4 regions of the Diaphorobacter nitroreducens genome follow, and region 4 is predicted to be linked to each of the others. Evidence: predicted binding sites of a transcription regulator. Region 4 holds the regulator's gene; each other region holds the start of a gene.

Region 1 (5,187 bases), 150 kb from region 4:
GTTCGGCCTCCTCCAGCTGGCCCTCGGCCTTGGCCTTCACGGCCTGGTCGCGCGAGGACAGGTAGGTCACGCGCGCCTTCTGGATGTCGGCCCACAGGGCCTTTTCCTCGTCGCTGGTGAGCAGCGTCTCGATACGCTTTTGCAGCTCGGCCGATTCGCGCGTGGAGGTGGCGGTGTCCGCCGCGAAGAACTGGCCGAGCGAGGGGTCCGTGCTCTTGACGATGGCCGAGGTGCGCCGCGCCGCGCTGTACACGTAGCGGTACCAGTCGCTGATCATGCGCTCCACCGCCAGGGGTTGCTGCGTCATCTCGTTGGTGGCTTGCGCCACGGTCTGCAGGCGCCATACGCCAAAGGCCGTCATCAGGGCCATCAGCAGCAGGACAAGGGCGAAGCCGCCTCCCAGGCGGGTGCCGATGCTGAGGTTTTTCATAGGATCTTCAGGAGGATTCAAACAAGGAAGGGCAGCGGTGGAGCGTCACGCCGGTGCGCGCAGGGCGCGCCGGTATTGCACGGCTTCGGCCACATGGGCGGCGCCCACGGTCTCGCAGCCCGATAGATCGGCAATAGTACGTGCAACCTTGAGGGCCCGGTGCGTGCTGCGCGCCGACCACGCCAGGCGCGCCGCCGCGGCCTGCAGGAACCGCGCGGCCGGCGCGTCCAGCGCCGCCATCTGTTCCAGCTCCTGGCCATGCAATGCCTGGTTGGCCTTGCCCTGGCGCTGGAGCGCTCGTTCGTGCGCGCGGGCCACGCGTTCGCGCACGGCGCCGCTGGGTTCGCCGGGCGGGGCGCCCAGCAGTTCCTCGGGCGGCAGCGCGGGCACCTCCACATGCAGGTCGATGCGGTCCAGCAGCGGGCCGCTGAGCTTGCCCTGGTAGCGCGCGATCTGGTCGGGTGTGCAGCGGCAGGCGCGCTGGTGCGAGCCCGCAAAACCACAGGGGCAGGGGTTCATGGCCGCCACGAGCTGAAAGCGCGCCGGGAACTCGGCGCGCTGCGCCGCCCGGGCGATGGTGATGCGCCCGCTTTCCAGCGGCTCGCGCAGCGCCTCCAGGGCGCTGCGGGCGAATTCGGGGAATTCATCGAGGAAGAGCACGCCTTCGTGCGCGAGCGAGATCTCGCCCGGGCGCGGCGGCGAGCCCCCGCCCACCAGCGCGATCGCGCTGCAGCTGTGGTGCGGGCTGGCTGTGGTGCGCTGCATCCACTGTGCGGGGCTGAAGCGCCCGGCCAGGCTGGCAATGGCCGCGCTCTCCAGCGCTTGCTCCACCCCCATCGGGGGCAGCAGCCCGGCAAAACGCTGGGCCAGCATGGACTTGCCCGAGCCCGGGGGCCCCACGAGCAGCAGCCCGTGCCCGCCGGCGGCGGCGATCTCCAGTGCGCGCTTGGCCGCGGCCTGCCCCTTCACGTCGGCCAGGTCCGGGCCATCGGTGGCCGGGGCCGGCGGCGCGGGTTGCAGCCGCTGCCAACCGCCGTCGTCCGCGCCATCATCGTTCGGCGGGGGCACGGGCACGAACTGGCGTACCACGTCCAACAGGTGGTGCGCGCGGTAGATCTCGGTGCCCGGCACCAGCGCAGCTTCTTCGGCGCTGCCGGGGGGAAGCACCGTGCGCACGGGCTGCGCCAGCGCGCGCAGCGCCAAGCTGGTCGCCAGGGCGCCGCGCACCGGGCGCAGCAGGCCCGACAGCGATAGCTCGCCGGCGAACTCCCAGCCGTCCAACCGGGCTGCGTCGATCTGCCCGCTCGCGGCCAGGATGCCCAGCGCGATCGGCAGGTCGAAGCGGCCGGAGTCCTTGGGCAGATCGGCCGGCGCCAGGTTCACGGTGATCTTCTTGTTGGCCGGGAATTCCAGCCCGGCGTTCTGCAGCGCGGAGCGCACGCGCTCGCGCGCCTCCTTGACCTCGACATCGGCCAGGCCCACCAGCGCGAAGCTGGGCAACCCGTTGGCCAGGTGTACTTCCACAGTAACGGCGGGCGCGTGCAGGCCCAGCAGGGCGCGGCTTTGCACCAAAGCAAGACTCATCGCAACGGATCTCCCCAGGCATGTGCGTGCAACCATGGCGACGGATGCGCAAGGGGGCCGCCCTGCACCAGGCTGGTGCGAAATGCGCCGGGCTGCAACCCCTGTGACTGCACGTATGCCTCAGGATGGTACCCGGCAGGCCGTCGCGGGGCGGATTTCGGGGTGGCACGGTCCATGCATTGAGGGGGTGTCAACCGTCGCCCAACACTGGAGGAACCATGCACCGCTTTTCCCTCAAGACCCTGGCCCTCGCTTTTGCGGCCGTCGCCGTACCGGGCCTTGCCAGCGCCCAGCTCACTGCCAATGTGTCGCTGACCAGCAACTACAAGTTCCGCGGCCAGGACCAGGACGTGAACCGCATCAAGGCCGTGAACCCGGCCATCCAGGGCGGGTTCGACTACAGCTTTGGCGACAGTGGCTTCTACGTGGGCAACTGGAACTCCAGCGTGGACTGGCTGTCCGGCAACTCCATCGAGGCCGACTTCTACGGTGGCTACAAATTCAAGGCCGGCGAGGTGGACCTGGATGTGGGCGCGCTCACGTATGTGTACCCAGGCAACACCAACGGCAACACCACCGAGCTGTATGGCGCGGCCACGTACGGCCCGTTCACGGCCAAGTACTCGCACACCGTGTCCAAGGATTACTTCGGCTGGGCGGGCGCCAAGACCTCCAGCAACCGTGGGCGCAACACGGGCTACCTGAACCTGGCGTTTGCGCAGGAGGTTGCGCCCAGCGTCACGCTGAAGGCGTCCGTGGGCTACACGCGCTTTGCCAGCGACATCAAGGACCTGGGCGTGCCCAACTACGTGGACTACAGCGTGGGCGGCGCCTACGACTTCGGCGCCGGCCTGTCGTTGTCCGCGGCGGTTGCCGGAGCCAACAAGAAGGGCTTCTTCGGCGATGCCAACAAGGCCCGCCTGATCGTCTCCCTCACCAAGACCCTCTAACTCTCGACAAGGAATCGATCATGAAAATGGTCACCGCCATCATCAAACCCTTCAAGCTCGACGAGGTGCGCGAGTCCCTGTCGGACATCGGCGTGCAGGGCATCACCGTGACCGAGGTGAAGGGCTTTGGCCGCCAGAAGGGCCATACCGAGCTGTACCGCGGCGCCGAGTACGTCGTGGACTTCCTGCCCAAGGTGAAGATCGAGGCCGCCGTGGCCGACGAGCTGGTGGAACGCGTCATCGAGGCCATCGAAGGCGCGGCCCGCACCGGCAAGATCGGCGACGGCAAGATCTTCGTGGCGCACCTGGAGCAGGTGGTGCGCATTCGCACCGGCGAGACCGGCCAGGAAGCCCTGTGAGCGCGCGCCGCACAGGCATTCGTCCCTCCCGACCCAGAGATCTGCCATGAAAAAACTATTTGCTTCCCTACTGATCGGTGCAAGCCTGCTGGCCGGTGGCGCCGGCGCGCTGGCCCAGACACCCGACGCGGCCGCGGCGGCTTCGGAGCCCGTGGCCGTCGCCCCCGCGCCTGCGCCCGCTGCCGAGCCCGTCGCAGCACCTGCTGCGGCACCCGCACCCGCCCCCGCGGCAGAGGCGCCCGCCGCGCCCAAGGTGGACTCGGGCGACACCGCCTGGATGCTGACCTCCACGCTGCTGGTGATCCTGATGATCATCCCGGGCCTGGCCCTGTTCTACGGGGGGCTGGGCCGCACCAAGAACATGCTGTCCGTGCTGATGCAGGTGTTCGTGATCTTCGCCCTGGTGTCGCTGCTGTGGTCCATCTACGGCTACAGCCTCGCGTTCTCCGGCGAGGGCCAATTCGTGGGCGACCTGTCCAAGCTCTTCCTGAAGGGCGTGAGCCAGGAAACCTTTGGTGCGCTGGCGACCATTCCCGAATACGTGTTCATCGCCTTCCAGGGCACGTTCGCGGCCATCACCGTGGCGCTGATCGTGGGCTCCTTTGCGGAACGCATGCGTTTTGCGGCCGTGCTCATCTTCGCGCTGCTGTGGTTCACCTTCAGCTACGTGCCCATGGCCCACATCGTGTGGGGTGGCGGCCTGCTGGCGGCCGACGGCGCGCTCGATTTTGCGGGCGGCACCGTGGTGCACATCAACGCCGGTATCGCGGGCCTGGTGGGTGCCTACATGGTGGGCAAGCGCATCGGCTTTGGCCGCGAAGCGTTCACTCCGCACTCGCTCACGCTGACCATGGTGGGCGCGTCGCTGCTGTGGGTGGGCTGGTTCGGCTTCAACGCCGGCTCTGCAGGTGCCGCCAACGCCGTTGCGGGCCTGGCCTTCGTGAACACGGTGCTGGCCACCTCGGCCGCCACGCTGTCGTGGATTGCCGGCGAGGCGCTGCACAAGGGCAAGGCCTCCATGCTGGGCGCGGCCTCGGGCGCGGTGGCCGGCCTGGTGGCGGTCACGCCCGCCGCGGGCTTCGTGGGCCCCATGGGCTCCATCGCGATCGGCCTGATTGCCGGCCTGGTCTGCCTGTGGGGCGTGGGCGGCCTGAAGAAGATGCTGAACGTGGACGATGCCTTCGACGTGTTTGGCGTGCATGGCGTGGGCGGCATCGTGGGCGCGATACTCACCGGCGTGTTCGCGGCCCAGGGCCTGGGCGGCACCGGCGGCCTGACGCCCGACACCTTCAGCATGGGCGCGCAGGTGTGGGTGCAGGTCAAGAGCGTGCTGTTCACCATCGTGTGGTCGGGCGTGGTGTCCTTCATCGCCTACAAGGTCGCCGACCTGCTGGTGGGCCTGCGCGTGAGCGAGGAGGCCGAGCGCGAGGGCCTGGACATCACCTCCCATGGCGAGACGGCTTACCACCGTTGAATGGCGGGCGCCGCGTGGTGGCGCGGCGGCCCTCCGACTACAAGCGAGTAACTCCCTGTCCCGTGTTTGGGCCCGCCCTTGGCGGGCCTTTTCTTTGTGCGGCGCGCGGGCCCGGGGCCAATAATGCCTGTATGAACACTGCCTGGACGCCCCTGGCCGCCGCGCCTGCGCAACTCGGCGAATCTCCCTTCTGGCACCCCCTGGAGTCCCGTCTGTACTGGGTGGACATCGCCGGCCGCGCGCTGTGGCGCAGCGGCGTGCACGGGAGCGATGCGCAATGCTGGCCCCTGCCGGCCGAGCCCGGCTGCATCGCGCCGGCGCGCCAGGGGGGCACACCCGCAGGCCTGGTAGTGGCGCTGCGCGACCGCATCTGCCACGCGCCGCGCTGGG
Region 2 (5,187 bases), 1.6 Mb from region 4:
GGTGGCCGTGGTCGGTGCAGGCGCACACGGGCTTGGTCTTGGGCGTGGCGGAATAGTCGCCGCCCGCAGTGGCCATGAGGATCTGCTCCACCAGCCCGGTGCACGAGCCGCAGCTGGCGCTGGCCTTGGTGTGCTTGCGCACCTCGTCCAGCGTGAACAGGCCCTTGTCCTTGATCGCCTTGCAGATCTGGCCCTTGGTCACGCCGTTGCAGCCGCAGACCTCGTCGCTGTCGGCCATGGCGGCGGCCTTGTTCTGGCCCTGATGGCCCGCGTCGCCCAGGTGCGATTCGCCGAACATGAGCCGGTCGCGGATGTCGGCCACGCTGCGGCCGTCGCGCAGCAGCTTGAAGTACCAGCTGCCGTCCACCGTGTCGCCATAGAGGCAGGCGCCCACGAGCCGGTCGTCCTTGAGCACCAGCTTCTTGTACACACCGCCGCCCTCGGCATGCGGGTCGCTGAGCACGATCTCCTCCGTGCCCTCGCCGCCCTGGAAGTCGCCGGCGGAAAACAGGTCGATGCCCGTGACCTTGAGCTTGGTGGAGGTGAGCGAGCCCTGGTAGCGCCCGATACCCCATTCCGCCAGGTGGTTGGCCAGCACCTTGCCCTGCTCGAACAGCGGCGCCACCAGCCCGTAGGCGATGCCGCGGTGCGCCGCGCATTCGCCCACGGCGTAGATGCGTGGGTCGGTCACGGTCTGCAGCGTGTCGCTGACGACGATGCCGCGGTTGACGTGCAGGTGCATCTGCTCGGCCAGGGCCGTGTTGGGGCGGATGCCCACGGCCATCACCACGAGCTGGGCGGGCACCTCGCTGCCGTCTTTGAAGCGCACCGCGGCCACGCGGCCGTCGCCGCCGGCCACCAGTTCCTGCGTTTGGGCCTGCATCAGGAACTGCATGCCGCGCTCGGCCAGCGACTGCTGCAGCAGCTTGCCCGCCACGTCGTCAAGCTGGCGCTCCATGAGCCACTCGCCCGCATGCACCACGGTGACCTGCATGCCGCGCTTCATGAGGCCGTTGGCCGCCTCCAGGCCCAGCAGGCCGCCGCCGATCACCACGGCTTGCTTGTAGCTGGCGGCAGCGTCGATCATGGCCTGCGTGTCCGCGATGTCGCGGTAGGCCAGCACGCCGGGCAGCTCACGGCCCGGAATGGGCAGCATGAACGGGTTGGAGCCCGTGGCGAGGATCAGCCGGTCGTAGGGAGCCTCGACGGTGCGCCCGTCCTGCGCCACGCCATGCACGGTGCGCCGCGTGCGGTCCACATGGGTCACGGTGCACCCTGCGTGCAGCGTGATGTGGTGGTCCGCATACCAGGACCAGTCGTTGAGGACGATCTCCTCCAGCGTCTGCTCGCCCGCCAGCACGGGCGACAGCAGGATGCGGTTGTAGTTGGGGTGCGGCTCGGCGCCGAACACCGTGATGTCGTAGAGGTCGGGCGCGATCTTGAGCAGCTCTTCCAGCGCGCGCACGCCTGCCATGCCATTGCCCACCATCACCAGCCTGGATTGCTTCACCATCGTCTCCCCGGCGGGAATGCCCCGCGCAGCCACATCAACAAAAAAGGCGTCCGCACGCCGCACCGGGCAGGGGCCTGGTTGCGGGTGGGGACGCCTTCGTCCCGCGAGCCCTGCCTCCGCCGTTGGAGAGGGCACGCGCTGCGGCCTACCGTGGCCGCGCTGGCTTCAATGCAATGGGCGTGCCAGGGTGCGGCGGGGTGAGAGGTGTGCGCTCATGGGTTGGGCCAGATAGTCCGCTAGCGCTTGATGGGCAAGCGTGAGAAGCTATTGTTTCAGGAGCAATCGCGCGCTTGGCCGGGCGTGGCGGGCTGCGCACCGCCGTGGTGCAAGTGGCGGCGCGATGGTGCGGGCGCTGGCGTCCTGATGGCGCCCGGACCTCGTAGGGGATGTTGTACCGGTGGCGCGGCCCCTGCGTGCGCGCCCGATGCACCGCAATTGAACAAAAACAGCGTCCAGCGCTTGCCCCTCAAGCGCTGCCAGCGATGGAATCAGGAGCCGCCTGCCGGCGGTGGTGTTGGGTCCGTCCAGGCGCCGCCCAGCACCTTGTAGAGCGTCACGCGGTTGACCTGCTCGGCCAATTGCAGCGTGATCTGCGCCTGCTGTGCGGCATACAGCGTGCGCTGCGCGTCCAGCACGGCGAGGTAGTTGTCCGCACCGAGGCGAAAGCGTGCGTCCGACAGCTGCAGCGTGCGCTGTGTGGCCTGCACCAGCGAGCCCTGCGCCTGCAGGCGCTCGGTGAGCGTGGCGCGCTCGGCCAGCGCGTCGGCCACCTCGCGGAAGGCGGTCTGGATGGCCTTCTCGTACTGGGCCACGGCGGTGTCGCGCGTCACCTCGGCCACGCGCAGGTTGGCCTGGTTGCGGCCGGCGTCGAAGATCGGCAGGCGGATCTGCGGCGCGAACGCCCAGGTGCCGTTGCCGCCCTCGAACAGGCCCGACAGCGCATTGCTGGCCGTGCCCACCGAGGCCGTGAGCGTGATCGACGGAAAGAACGCCGCGCGTGCCGCGCCGATATTGGCCGTGGCGCCCTGCAGTGCATGCTCGGCCGCGCGCACGTCGGGGCGGCGCAGCAGCACGCTGGACGGAACGTCTGCAGGCACGGCCAGCAGCGCCGTTGCGGGCGCCGCGGGATCGGCCAGCGCGGGGACGGGGGACCGGGGGGCAGGACTGTCCGCAGTACCGGTGCCGGGAGCGGGCTGGGTTGCCGGCGTGGCCGGGCCCGCCATGGCCGTGACCGGCATGGCCGTTTCCACGGTGGCCACGCTGGCGGGCAACAACGCTGGGGGCACGGGCGATCCCACCAGCAGGGCCAGGGCGTTGCGGCTGCGCGCCAGCTGCGAGACGAAGGCGGTCGCATCCACGCGTGCGGTGTCGGCCGCCGACTGGGCCTGCGCCAGCACCAGGCCCGAGCTGGCGCCCAGTTCATGGCTGCGCTGCGTGAGCTCCAGGGCCTGCTGGCGCGTGCGCAGGGTCTCGTGCGCCAGTTGCAGGCGGCGCGCGTCGGCGTCCAGCGTGAGCCAGGCGCCGATCACCTCGGCCACCAGGCTGAGCTGCACGCTGCGGCGGTTCTCCGCCACGCGCAGGAACTCCTGCAGCGCGGCATCGTTCAGGTTGCGCACGCGGCCGAAGAAGTCGATCTCGTAGCTGCTGAAGCCCAGTGTGGCGCTGTACTGGCTGGTGGTGTTGGAGCGGCCCGCGGCGGTCAGGTCGTCGGCGGTGCGGCTGCGGTTGCCCGCGCCGGCCGCGTTCACCGTGGGAAAGCGGTCGGCCTGCACCACGCCGTACTGCGCGCGGGCCTTGTCGATGGCCAGTACCGCCACGCGCAGGTCGCGGTTGTTCGCCAGGGCCTGTTCCACCACCGTGCGCAGGCGGGCGTCCTGCACGAAGTCCTGCCAGGCCATGGGGCCGCCGTCCGGCAGCGCCACGGCGCCGGCGGTTTGCGGCTGGGGCAGGGGCGATGCCACCGTGTCCGGCACGGGCAGCGGCGGCGCTTCGTAGCGTGGCGCCAGGTTGCAGCCGGCCAGCAGGGCGCAGGCCAGGGCGGCGGTCAGAGGCGTGAAGGAATGGGGGCGCGTCATGCGGCACTCTCCGGATGGATGGGGGCAGGCTGGGCCGCGTCTTCCTGGCGCGAGCGGCTCTTGAACCAGCTGCGGATCAGCAGGAAAAACACCGGCACCATGAAGATGCCAAGCACCGTGGAGGCCACGGTGCCGCCCAGCACGGCCGTGCCGATGGCGTTGCGCCCGCCTGCGCCGGCGCCCGTGCCCAGGGCCAGCGGCACCACGCCGAAGCCGAAGGCCAGCGATGTCATGAGGATGGGGCGCAGGCGCATGCGCACGGCTTCCAGCGTGGCATCCAGCAGCTTGCGGCCCTGTTCCTGCAACTGCACGGCAAACTCGACGATCAGGATGGCGTTCTTGGAGGCCAGGCCCACCGTGGTGATCAGGCCGACCTGGAAGTACACGTCGTTGGCCAGGCCCCGCGTCCAGGTCGCCAGCAGCGCGCCCAGCACGCCCAGCGGCACGGCCAGCATCACCGACAGGGGTACGGTCCAGCTCTCGTACAGCGCGGCCAGGCACAGGAACACGAACAGGATCGAGATGGCGTACAGCAGCGGCGCCTGCGCGCCGGATTGGCGCTCCTGCAGCGAGGCGCCCGTCCATTCGTACGCAATGCCGGGCGGCAGGCCCTTCAGGATGTCCTCCACGATCTTCATGGCCACGCCCGAGCTGACGCCCGGCGCGGCGCTGCCCACCATCTCATAGGCGGGCGCGCCGTTGTAGCGCATGAGCTGCGGCGAGCCATAAGCCCAGTGGGCCTTGGAGAAGGCGCCGAACGGCACCATCTCGCCGTTCTTGTTGCGCACGGTCCACTTGCCGATGTCCTGCGGCAGCATGCGGTGCGGCGCGTCGCCCTGGATGTAGACGCGCTTGACGCGGCCGTTGTTCAGAAAGTCGTTCACGTAGGTGCCGCCCATGCCGCTGGACAGCACGCTGTTGATGGCGTCGTAGCTCAGGCCCAGCGCGGCGGCCTTGCGGTCGTCGATGTCCAGGCGCAGCTCGGTGGCGTCGTCCAGGTTGGTGGTGCGCAGGTTGGTCAGCTCGGGGTGCTTGCGCGCCTCGGCCAGGAACCGGTCCTTGGCGGCCAGCAGCGCCTCGTGCCCCAGGCCGTTGATGTCCTTGAGCATGAAGTTGAAGCCCGCGTTGGAGCCCAGGCCGCGCACGGCCGGCGGCTGCGACACGAAGATGCGCGCGTCGCGGATCTTGGCCAGCTCCTGGGTGGCGCGGTGGGCGATGGCCGCCGCGGACTGGCTGGCCAGCGGCCGCTGATCCCAGGGCTTGAGGCGGATGAATGCGCGCGCCGAGCTCTGGTCGCCGTTCAGGCCCGAGACCTGGTTGAAGCTGATGACCTCGGGCACGTCCTTGAAGTACAGATTCACCTGGTCCAGCACGTCCTGCAGCCGCGCGTCGGTGGCTCCAGCGGGCAGGTTGACGTTGGCCAGGATGTAGCCCTGGTCTTCATCGGGCAGGAAGGCCGTCGGCACGCGGCCGATGATCCACCACACGGCCAGGCAGATGGCGGCAAAGATCAGCAGCATGCGCTTGGCGCGGTGCAGCATCCAGCCCACGCCGCGCTGGTAGCGCAGCGTGTTGGTCTCGAAGTGGCGGTTGAACCAG
Region 3 (5,187 bases), 470 kb from region 4:
GGCCATACCAGAGTGGGAACTCTACCAAGCTATGCAACGCAAACAGTACCAGAACGCCCCACGCAAGCTGACGGCGCGAATCACGCTCGCGCCAAGGTCTCTCACGTAACACGACAAGCGCAACCAAGGTGCAAAAAAACAATGCGGCGGGGACCCCAAGAGTTACCGCCAGATGCAAAGGCAGATTGTGGGCATTACCCAAGACGGCGCACCACCGGGGGCCTTTGAACAACGTCATGTATTGCGCGTACCGCAGGTCGCCCCAGCCCCATCCCAACCAGGGCTTGGCAGCAATCAGTTCCAACACATTCCCCCACAGCAAGCGCCGGCTACCGCAACTGCCCTCACCATTCTGAATCCGGATCCAGAGACTACGTGCGTCCTCTATGCCGACCTGCGATGCCAAAAGTGGCAGCGCCAACGCTCCCGCAAGATAAAAAGCCAGCACTACGGCATACCACTGGAGCATGCACCTACGGTCCTGGCCTCCCCACAGAAGGATCAACAACAGAACGGCAACCAAATGCACAGTACCAATGCGCGATGCCGTGGCAGCCATGCCGACGGCAATAATGGCACCTGCTACCCCCAAAGCCCAAAAGCGGCCCTGCGAGCGTATTAACCAGCATGACGCCCACAGCCCCATTCCCAGCAAGGTCGCTTGTTGGTTGGGTTGGCCGATGTTGCCACTGGCATAACCCGGCGCCGTATCTCGGATCCATGGCCAAAAGAATTCAAGACGAGCCAAGCCGAAATACTGCAGCATCTCAGGTAACACGCTCAGGGTGGCAGCCCACACCCAGGCCAATGCCAGCAGCCGAGTAACCTCACCCTGAGGCCACAGTGCCAACAGCAGTGCTGCCACCCCTAACGAAAAAAGCCAGGGCATGGCTTCGGCATAAGGACCAAATGTCAGGGGCCACAGCCATGGGCTGATCAGTAACAATACGACTACTATTTGTCGTACACGGTGTTGCATATTCATTGTCGGCTACCACCCATCGAGCGGGAGAAAGCCGCTGGGTTCACCAGATTTTCGTTCCACGAGAACCACCCAATCCGGGGAGCTTGCTTTCTCGGCCGACAGCGGCAGATAGCCGACCTGCTGAGGCTTCAAACCATGCTTCAGAAGTGCCGCGTTCACAAGCTCCCGATCATCAGGATGCTTCGCTAGGAGGTTCTCCAGCGGTAGCAACGCGGCGCGTACCGCATCCACTTGATTGTCATAAGGCACCCAACGCTGGGGACGAAACGCGGAATGCAAACCAGCCAGAGACAACTGCACGCTCGCCGGAAAGTCCCTGTCTGTCTCTTGGCTGACGCGCACGCCTATCCACTGTGGGCCCGTAAGAGGCAGCGACTGAAACTCCGGTCGCGCGAGCGGTAGAGACTCCTTGTCCACGTCCGCCGCACTGACCAGCCGATAGCGGCTTCCCTCGTACGCCAGAAACACCGGCCGAGCCTGCGCCATGCTATGGAGCCCGTAGCCCAGGGCCAGCAGTTGCAGCAACACGATCGCGCCGATGTCCGTCACCAGAGCTCTGCGCGACTTTTGGCGATCAAACACCAAAAATGTCAGCAGGGGACCGCAAATTACGTCTACGAGTACGATGTAGCGCAGCAAATCACGGCCGCCCGCAAGCTGGTCATAGGGTGATGGATACCAGACCCCAAAAACCAGGGAAGCTGCCAGCAACGCAATCAAGGCGCTACAAGCCAGATGGAACAAGGCAGGCTTTACAGCCTCATGAAAACGCGAACGCCACTGCATGTTAAACGGATAATAAAAAGAGCGCCGCAGCGCTCTTTTAGGGCGAATGCCGGCAGCTTACTTGCACTCAGAGGGCGCGAAACGAGCCGCCAGGGTGCCGGTTTGCGTACCAACGAAGGAGCCCGCCTGCGCGCCGGCAACCATGCAACGCCAAGCGACCGATTGTGCAGGAGGCGTGAAGGGATCAACACCCGAAGGCAGAGCCGAGCCTGCCGGAGCGTTGGGAGTGATGATCACGGTGCCAGCACCTGCCGCAGCAGTGGTCGAGACAGTAATTCTGCCGGTCGTGGGATCAATACCCACGCTAGCCACGTTGCGCGTTGCCGCAGGAGCCGTATAGCCCGTTGCATACCCACTGGCGTCGTCTTGCGGGTTACCGGAGGCCAGCACGTCCTGCACGTTCACTTTGGCGGCAGAAGCCATCACCAGACCTTCCGACACGCGAGCGCGCACGGTGTAGTCTTGATAAGCAGGCAGTGCCACAGCAGCCAGAATACCGATGATGGCTACCACGATCATCAGTTCGATCAGGGTGAAACCCTGTTGGAGCATACGCTTCATAAATTCCTCCTCGGATTAGATAGTTAGCCCCCCGCAGAAAAGCCCGCGGGTTGGCTACAAGGGAGCAGCTTTCGTGCCACTCCTTATTTGAAACTAAATATTTCTTTCGCCACAATTGAACCGAGGGAAGTACGCACACCCCTCCTAAACGGTCTGCACAAACATCACAAAACGACACATTTGTCGCGCACAAATGTTCAGTTACCGATTCGCGCTTTGCACGAATTCCATTTCCGTGCTGGCCAAAGCGATCCGATCGCCATTCTTGAGAGCGACAGGCCTATCGCTCACAGGCTCGCCATTCAACAGGGGGACACCCCCGCCTTCCACATGCGCCAACACGAAGCCGCCATGTCGCTTCGTGATGGACGCTACGGCCACTCCAGGTTTTCCAATAGTAGTGACGACTTTTGCAAGGGCTACTTCGCGGCCCGCCGCAGGGCCTGTCATCACCCGCACGGAAGCCGTGATTGCTGCGAGTGCCGGTGCAGGCGCTGGAGTCTCCGGCCTGAAGGGCGGCAGCATGCCGGGCTTGAAGACCATCGTCTTCTCATAGTCATGACCAGGCTCTTCGTGCAGGAAGCGGATCTTGTATTTCCCCAATTCCACCGTATCGCCGTTGCGCAAAGGCTGTCGCTTGATGGCCTTGCCGTTGACATAGGTGCCGTTGGTGCTGCCGAGGTCCTCCACTTCCACATCATCCCCAATCATGAGGAAGACCGCATGTTCACCACTGACGGCAAGGTTGTCGATGACCACGTCGTTGTAGGGGCGGCGGCCTACCGTTGTGCGTTCCTTGGTGAAGGTAACTTCCTTGATGACAACTCCATCGATCGACACGACCATTCTGGGCATGATCACTTTTCCTTATCCAAACAACTTAGCTAGTAGAGGGAAGTAGCAATTTCCGGGCACAGGCAAATGAAGCCCTGGCGGTCGGGCTGAGCTTGGCGGAAGGGTCACGAGGTGCGCAGCAGGCGCGCCATGAGGCCGCCGCGTTTTTTGGCGTCCTGAGCGAGTTGCGTTTGCGCCAGCACTACGCTGATGTTGTCCCGCCCTCCCATGGCGTTGGCCATGGCCACCATGCGCGCCGCTTTATCTTGTAGCGCAATGGGCATCCGCGCCAGTTCGGCCAAATCTTCGTCACTCAACATATCCGTCAGGCCGTCGGAGCAAAGAATGAACAAGTCACCGGGCTCGACAGGAAATTCGTTGATTTCTATGTGCACGGACACATCCACCCCCAGCGCCCGTGTAACCAGGTTGCGCTGCCCCGAAACGGCTGCTTGTGCCGGCGTGAGCAGTCCCAGGTCGATCTGCTCCTGCAACCACGAGTGGTCGCGCGTGATCTGCCGCAAGAGGCCCTCGCGCCACCGGTAGCAGCGCGAATCACCGATGTGGCCGAGAATGAGCCGGTCGTCACGGAACACGCCGACGACCAGCGTGGTACCCATTCCCAGGTACTGCGGGTTGGACATCGAGGCACCGAGGATCGCGTGGTTCGCGTTGTCCACGCAGGCCTCTAGTGCATGCCGTACATCCGAAGGTGATGCCGCGGAGCCGTCGCCTTGCAGCCAGCGGACCATCTCGGTGCCGATGTAGGTGATCGCCATCCCGGCAGCCACCTCGCCCGCGTTGTAGCCCCCCATGCCGTCGGCCAGGATGACCATCTGCGCCGTCTCATGGATGGCCACAGCGTCTTCGTTGTTGGAGCGCACCCGCCCCGTGTCCGTCAACGCGCAGAATTCGTAGCTCAGCATCGGCAGAGGTTTCATAAGAGACTCCCGCGAGACGCCTCACGCGAAGGCGCTTTACATGCGGTTGAGGAGGGCATCGCTGCATATCCCTCACAACCGGCATTGCGGGACTGCGCATCATAGTCGAGGCGCACGGGGCGACAGGTCCGTCATGATGTTGAACGCATGCAAGCCAGGCCCGTTGACGTGTGTTGCAAAAGAGGCCCTACGCAGCCCCTTCGCCTGCCATTTTTGCTACTTCAAGTACATGTCCGTCAGGTCGCGGCACATTCCCGTCGCACTAACGCGCGCCAGCCTTTTCAGGCCTGCCGAGGTTCGCCGCGGGATTGCATCAGCTTGCCCACCATCACCACCAGCACGGCGCCCGCTATGGCCGCTATGTAGTGGAGCCACGGATGACCCATCGCGTAATCGTGAAGCAAGTTGTCGTTGACGATGGTCTCGCCTCCCACCCAACCGATCAACGCGGCCCCCAGCGTGACGATGACGGGAAAGCGTTCCATGAGCTTGATCATCAGGGTGGAGCCGAAGATCACCAGCGGTATGCTGATGGCCAGCCCCAGGACGAGCAGCACCATGTTCCCCTGGGCAGTGGCGGCGACGGCTATGACGTTGTCCAGGCTCATCACCAGGTCGGCAATCAGGATGGTGCGGATGGCCGCGAACATGCCCCCTGCGGATTTGGATGCGCCGTCATCTTCCTCTTCGCCCGTGAGGAGTTGATAACCAATCCACAGCAGCAGACAGCCCCCGACGATCTGCAGGAAGGACAGCTCCAGCAGCTTGGCCGCCACTACCGTCAATACGATGCGCAACACCACTGCCGCGCCGGAGCCGAACATGACGGCCTTCTTCTGCTGCTGCGGAGGCAGCGAACGCGCCGCCAAGGCGATGACGACAGCGTTGTCGCCCGACAAAATGATGTTGATCCAGACGATCTTCACCAGGCCGATCCAGAAATCGGCATTGCTCAAGTACTCCATTGATGGCTCCAGTGTTATGAATCGAAAACGCCAGCCTGGGTTAACCAAGCTGGCGTTTCTTTTGTGTTGGAGCTAGACAGTGTAGAGAGGGTAGACCCTCTCGCGCGTGCGTAAT
Region 4 (5,187 bases):
GGGGTGGAGTCCGCGCTGGTCCGGGTGCAGCGCTGAACTTTTGCCCGCGCTGGCGCTCACAACCCTCCATACTGTCCAGGAGTGATCCCAACCTATGAAACGCCGTGAGTTTTCTCTGACCGTCGCCTCCGCGGCCACCGCCCTGAGCCTGCCGCTGGCGGCGCCCGCACTGGCGCAAGGCCGCCAGTTCAAGGAAGGCAATGACTACGTCAAGCTGGGCAAGCCCGTCGCAACCGAGGCACCTGCCGGGAAGATCGAGGTCATCGAGTTCTTCTGGTACAGCTGCCCGCACTGCAACACGTTCGAGCCTTCGCTGGAGGCCTGGATCAAGTCGGCGCCCAAGGACCTGCATATCCGCCGCGTGCCCGTGGCGTTCAATGCGAGCTTCGTGCCGCAGCAAAAGCTCTACTACGCGCTGGAAGGCATGGGCAAGCTGCCCGAGCTGCATGCGAAGGTGTTCCGCGCGGTGCACGTGGAACGCCTGCCGCTGAACAAGGACGAGCTGATCTTCGACTGGATCGGCAAGCAGGGCGTGGACGTGGCGAAGTTCAAGGAGGTCTACAACTCCTTCACCGTATCCAACCAAGTGCGCAAGGCGTCGCAGCTGCAGGATGGCTACCAGGTCGAAGGCGTTCCCTCCATGGGAGTGGCCGGCCGCTACTACACCGACGGCACCATGGCGGGCAACATGCAAAGCGTGCTGCAGGTGGTGGAGCACCTGGTTGGCGTAGCGCGCAAGGGCTGAAGCGCCCCGCCGCCACCAGCGACAAGCGCGCCTACGGGCGCGCTTTTTTCATGCCTGCGCACCGGTTGGCGCGGCGGCATGACAGCCGGTGGCAGGCCTGTACGGGTTGATGCGATCCACTGCGGCGGCGGCGCGCTTGCGTCAGTACAATGACCGCAAGATTCGTGCCCTCTATGAGAACCCGATTGCCCTTCCTCCTCCTGTCCCGCGCCGCAGCGCTGGCCCTGGCGCTGGCCGCATCGCCGCTGGTGCACGCCGAAAAAGCCGACCGCAACAAGCCCATGAACATCGAGGCCGATGCCCTGCGCCACGATGAGCTCAAGCAGACCAGCGTTTTCACCGGCCGTGTCGTCATGACCAAGGGCACCATCGTGCTGCGCGGCGCGCAGCTGGAGGTGCGCCAGGACCCCGACGGCTTCCAGTACGGTGTGGTGACGGCCGAGCCGGGCAAGCGCGCTTTTTTCCGGCAAAAGCGCGACACCGCGCCGGGCGCGCCCGACGAGTTCGTCGAGGGCGAGGGCGAGGTCATCGAATACGACGGCCGCGCCGACGTGGTGAAGCTCATCCGCCGCGCCGAGCTGCGCCGCTACCGCGAGGCCACACTGACCGACGAGCTGGCCGGCGCCCTCATCGTCTACAACAACCTCACGGACGTGTTCACCGTGGACGGGCAAAAGACTGCGCCCGCCGGCGCCACTGCTGGCACGCCGGGCGGCCGGGTGCGGGCGGTGCTCGCGCCCAAGGAGCCTGCCTCGGGCACCAGCGCCACGCCGCCCGTGCGCACCGAGCCGCCCGCGCTGCGTACCAGCCCCAGCCTGGACGGCGCGAAGTGAGCGCGGCCTTGGACGATGCGCGCATGAGCGAAGGCGTCAGCCGCCTGGAGGCGCTGCACCTGGAGAAGTCCTACGGCAGCCGCAAGGTGGTCAAGGACGTGTCCGTGGTCGTGCAAAAGGGAGAGGTGGTGGGCCTATTGGGCCCCAACGGCGCCGGCAAGACCACATCGTTCTACATGATCGTCGGCCTGGTGCGCAGCGACGGCGGCCGCATCAGCATCGACGGGCAGGACGTGACGGACATGCCCATCCACCGGCGCTCGCGGCTGGGCCTGTCGTACCTGCCGCAGGAAGCCTCGATCTTTCGCAAGCTCAATGTCGAAGACAACGTGCGCGCGGTGCTGGAGCTGCAGACCGACGAGGCCGGCCGCACCCTGCCGCGCGCCGAGGTGGAGCGGCGCCTGACCGCGCTGCTGCAGGAGCTGCGCGTGGACCACCTGCGCAAGTCGCCTGCACTGGCGCTGTCGGGCGGCGAGCGCCGGCGCGTGGAGATCGCGCGCGCGCTGGCCACGCAGCCGCGCTTCATCCTGCTGGATGAGCCCTTTGCCGGCATCGACCCGATCGCCGTGATCGAGATCCAGCGCATCATTGGCTTTCTCAAGGCGCGCGGCATTGGCGTGCTGATCACCGACCACAACGTGCGTGAGACGCTGGGCATCTGCGACCACGCCTTCATCATCAGCGACGGCCAAGTGCTGGCTCAGGGTACGCCGTCGGACATCGTCGACAACGCGGAAGTGCGCCGGGTGTACCTGGGCGAGCACTTCCGCATGTGAGAGTGATGGGCGACCACGGCGCGATGCAGGACCAGACAGTGGGTTGCAGGCCATGAAGCCCGGCCTGTCGCTGCGCGTCTCGCAGCACCTGGCGCTCACACCGCAGCTGCAGCAGTCGATCCGCCTGCTGCAGCTGTCCACGCTGGAGCTGGCCCAGGAGGTCGAGCAAATGCTCGACGAGAACCCCTTCCTGGAGCGCACGCTGGAAGAGGCCCCGCGCGAGGAGTTCGGCCTGGCCCAGGCCGATGCACCGGTGAGCGAGCAAGACCGCGAAGCCGAGGATGCTATTTATTCAGGAGCTGTCAGCGCAGGACAGGAAAGCGCTACAAGCCAAAATGATGCAGAAACCTCCACCGCCGAATCCACGGCCGAACCCGCGGACTGGGAAGGCGACGGCTCGGTAGACCTGGCGCCCGACGACAGCGAGTGGGGCGGCGACGCCCCGGCGCGCAACGGTGCCGGCGCGGGGAGCGACGACGAGGTGGACGCCACCGAGCTGGCCCGCAGCCAGGAGTCGCTCACGGCCTTCCTGCACCGCCAGGCGCTGGCGCTGCGCCTGTCCGAGCTGGACATGGCCGCGCTGCGCTTTCTCATCGAATCGCTGAACGACGACGGCTACCTGGACGAGTCGCTGCAGGACCTGGCCGCCAGCCTGGCGGGCACCGAAGAACCCGAGCAACTCGATGAACTGGTGCACCGTTTCACCGTGGCGCTGCGCCTGCTGCAAAGCCTGGAGCCCGCGGGCGTGGGCGCGCGCGGCCTGGCCGAATGCCTCACGCTGCAGCTGCGTGCGATGGACCAGGACGAAGAGGGCGACCCCGACGTGATCCAGGCCGCGCTGGCCATCTGCGGCCAGCCGCTGGACCTGCTGGCCAAGCGCGACGTGCGCCGCCTGGCGCAGGCCTGCGGCACCAGCGAAGAGCGCACGCGTGCCGCGATGGTCTTGATCGCGCGGCTGGAGCCACGCCCGGGCAGGCGCTTTGCCGACGTGGACCGCAACATCATCGTGCCCGACGTGATCGTCAAGAAAACCGGCCGCGGCGGACAGCAGAACTTCAGCGTGCAGCTCAACCCGGACGTGATGCCGCGTCTGCGCGTGCACGACATCTACGCCGGTGCGTTGCGCGGCGGCCGTGGCGAAGGCCACCAGGCGCTGCAGGCACGGCTGCAGGAGGCGCGCTGGTTCATCAAGAACATCCAGCAGCGTTTTGACACCATCCTGCGCGTGTCGCGCGCCATCGTGGAGCGGCAGAAGAACTTCTTCGTGCATGGCGAACTGGCCATGCGCCCGCTGGTGCTGCGCGACATTGCCGATGAACTGGGCCTGCACGAGTCCACCATCAGCCGCGTGACCACCGCCAAGTACATGGCTACGCCGCAAGGCACCTACGAACTCAAGTATTTCTTCGGCTCGGGGCTGGGCACCGAAACCGGCGGCAACGCCTCCAGCACGGCCGTGCGCGCGCTCATCAAGCAGTTCATCGCGGCCGAGAACCCGCACAAGCCGCTGTCGGACAGCCAGATCGCCGAGATGCTCAAGGAGCAGGGCATTGAATGTGCGCGCCGCACCGTGGCCAAATACCGTGAGGCGCTCAAGATCGCCCCGGCCAACCTCCGCAAGGCACTTTGAACCATGGCACGCGTCGTCTTCGACCTTCCCCCGCATTTCGGCTTCAGTACCGAGCTGCAGATCTACATCAGCCATGTCAACCAGGGCGGACACCTGGACAACGCGCAGTTGCTCAGCCTCGTGTCCGAGGCGCGCGTGCGTTTCTTCAAGTCGCTGGGTTACCCCGAGGCCGACGTGGCGGGCCTGTCCACCGTGGTGGGCGACATCGTGGCGCAGTACAAGTCCGAGGCGTTCCACGGCGAGACGCTGCGCGTGGAGATGACGCCGCAGGACTTCAACCGCTACGGCTTCGACCTCGTCTTCCGGTTGACCGAGAAGAGCCAGGGGCGCGAGATCGCGCGCGGCAAGACCGGCATCGTCTTCATCGACCGGGCGGCCCGCAAGCCCGCACCCATTCCTGAATCCGTGCTCCAGCCATTGCTGCAGCGCGCAGCACAGCCGCAATGAACCAGCTTCAACTCTTTTTGCCCTGCGCCGCTGGCGTGGAGGGCTATCTGGCCGACGAGGTGCACAGCCTCACGGGGCTGGCCGGGCAGGACCTGCTCGTGGGCCGCGCGGGCGTGCTGCTGCGCGCCTCCTGGCGCGACGCGCTGCGCCTGAACCTGCACAGCCGCCTGGCGCAACGCGTGCTGGTGCAGCTGGCCGAGCGGCCCTACCGCAACGAGGACGACATCTATGCCGCCGCGGCCGACGTGGCCTGGGAGATCTGGTTCACCCCGCGCCAGAGCTTCAAGGTGGAGGTGACGGCCCAGCACAGCCCGCTCAAGAGCCTGAACTTCGCTGCGCTGCGCGTGAAGGATGCCGTGGCCGACCGCTTCCGCGCCAAGGCCGGCGTGCGTCCCGACGTGCAGACGCAGTGGCCCGACGTGCGCGTGCACCTGCACCTGACCAGCGACCGCGCCCAGATCTACATCGACACCTCGGGCGAGCCGCTGTTCAAACGCGGCTGGCGCGAGGACAAGGGCGACGCGCCGCTCAAGGAAACGCTGGCCGCAGCCATGATCGCCGCCACCGGCTGGGACCCGCATGGCGAGCAGCCGCTGCCGCTGTACGACCCCTGCTGCGGCAGCGGCACCGTGGTCATCGAGGCCGCGCAGATCGCCTGCCGCATCGCGCCGGGCCTGCAGCGGCGCTTTGCCTTCGAGAAGCTTTTGCCGCACCAGGCCCATGTCTGGTCTGCGATCAAGGATGAAGCTGCCAGCG

The links. The regulator sigma-54, encoded in region 4, starts transcription at its own class of promoters, with help from an activator protein. The targets are predictions, from matches to a motif close to TGGCANGNAANCTGCTTT.
Region 1: BA022_RS14365 (TorF family putative porin) is a predicted target of sigma-54. The motif match lies at 2,178-2,195, and genes of this name have one in related genera.
Region 2: nirB (nitrite reductase large subunit NirB) is a predicted target of sigma-54. The motif match lies at 1,681-1,698, and genes of this name have one in related genera.
Region 3: BA022_RS15785 (pilin) is a predicted target of sigma-54. The motif match lies at 2,394-2,411, and genes of this name have one in related genera.

What each region holds. Positions count from the first base shown of each region.
Region 1 is NZ_CP016278.1:3,044,877-3,050,063, reverse strand. It holds gene BA022_RS14375 (methyl-accepting chemotaxis protein) at 1-430, opposite strand, end outside; gene BA022_RS14370 (YifB family Mg chelatase-like AAA ATPase) at 476-2,014, opposite strand; gene BA022_RS14365 (TorF family putative porin) at 2,233-2,964, shown strand; gene glnK (P-II family nitrogen regulator) at 2,985-3,323, shown strand; gene BA022_RS14355 (ammonium transporter) at 3,370-4,797, shown strand; gene BA022_RS14350 (SMP-30/gluconolactonase/LRE family protein) at 4,929-5,187, shown strand, end outside.
Region 2 is NZ_CP016278.1:452,432-457,618, forward strand. It holds gene nirB (nitrite reductase large subunit NirB) at 1-1,513, opposite strand, end outside; gene BA022_RS02110 (efflux transporter outer membrane subunit) at 2,002-3,588, opposite strand; gene BA022_RS02115 (efflux RND transporter permease subunit) at 3,585-5,187, opposite strand, start outside.
Region 3 is NZ_CP016278.1:3,368,059-3,373,245, reverse strand. It holds gene BA022_RS15795 (PglL family O-oligosaccharyltransferase) at 1-946, opposite strand, end outside; gene tfpZ (TfpX/TfpZ family type IV pilin accessory protein) at 992-1,771, opposite strand; gene BA022_RS15785 (pilin) at 1,829-2,332, opposite strand; gene BA022_RS15780 (FHA domain-containing protein) at 2,534-3,187, opposite strand; gene BA022_RS15775 (Stp1/IreP family PP2C-type Ser/Thr phosphatase) at 3,292-4,107, opposite strand; gene BA022_RS15770 (TerC family protein) at 4,389-5,072, opposite strand.
Region 4 is NZ_CP016278.1:2,894,343-2,899,529, reverse strand. It holds gene BA022_RS13565 (SPOR domain-containing protein) at 1-36, shown strand, start outside; gene BA022_RS13560 (thiol:disulfide interchange protein DsbA/DsbL) at 95-745, shown strand; gene lptA (lipopolysaccharide transport periplasmic protein LptA) at 919-1,578, shown strand; gene lptB (LPS export ABC transporter ATP-binding protein) at 1,602-2,354, shown strand; gene BA022_RS13545 (RNA polymerase factor sigma-54) at 2,407-3,984, shown strand; gene BA022_RS13540 (acyl-CoA thioesterase) at 3,988-4,431, shown strand; partial or broken gene BA022_RS13535 (THUMP domain-containing class I SAM-dependent RNA methyltransferase) at 4,428-5,187, shown strand, end outside.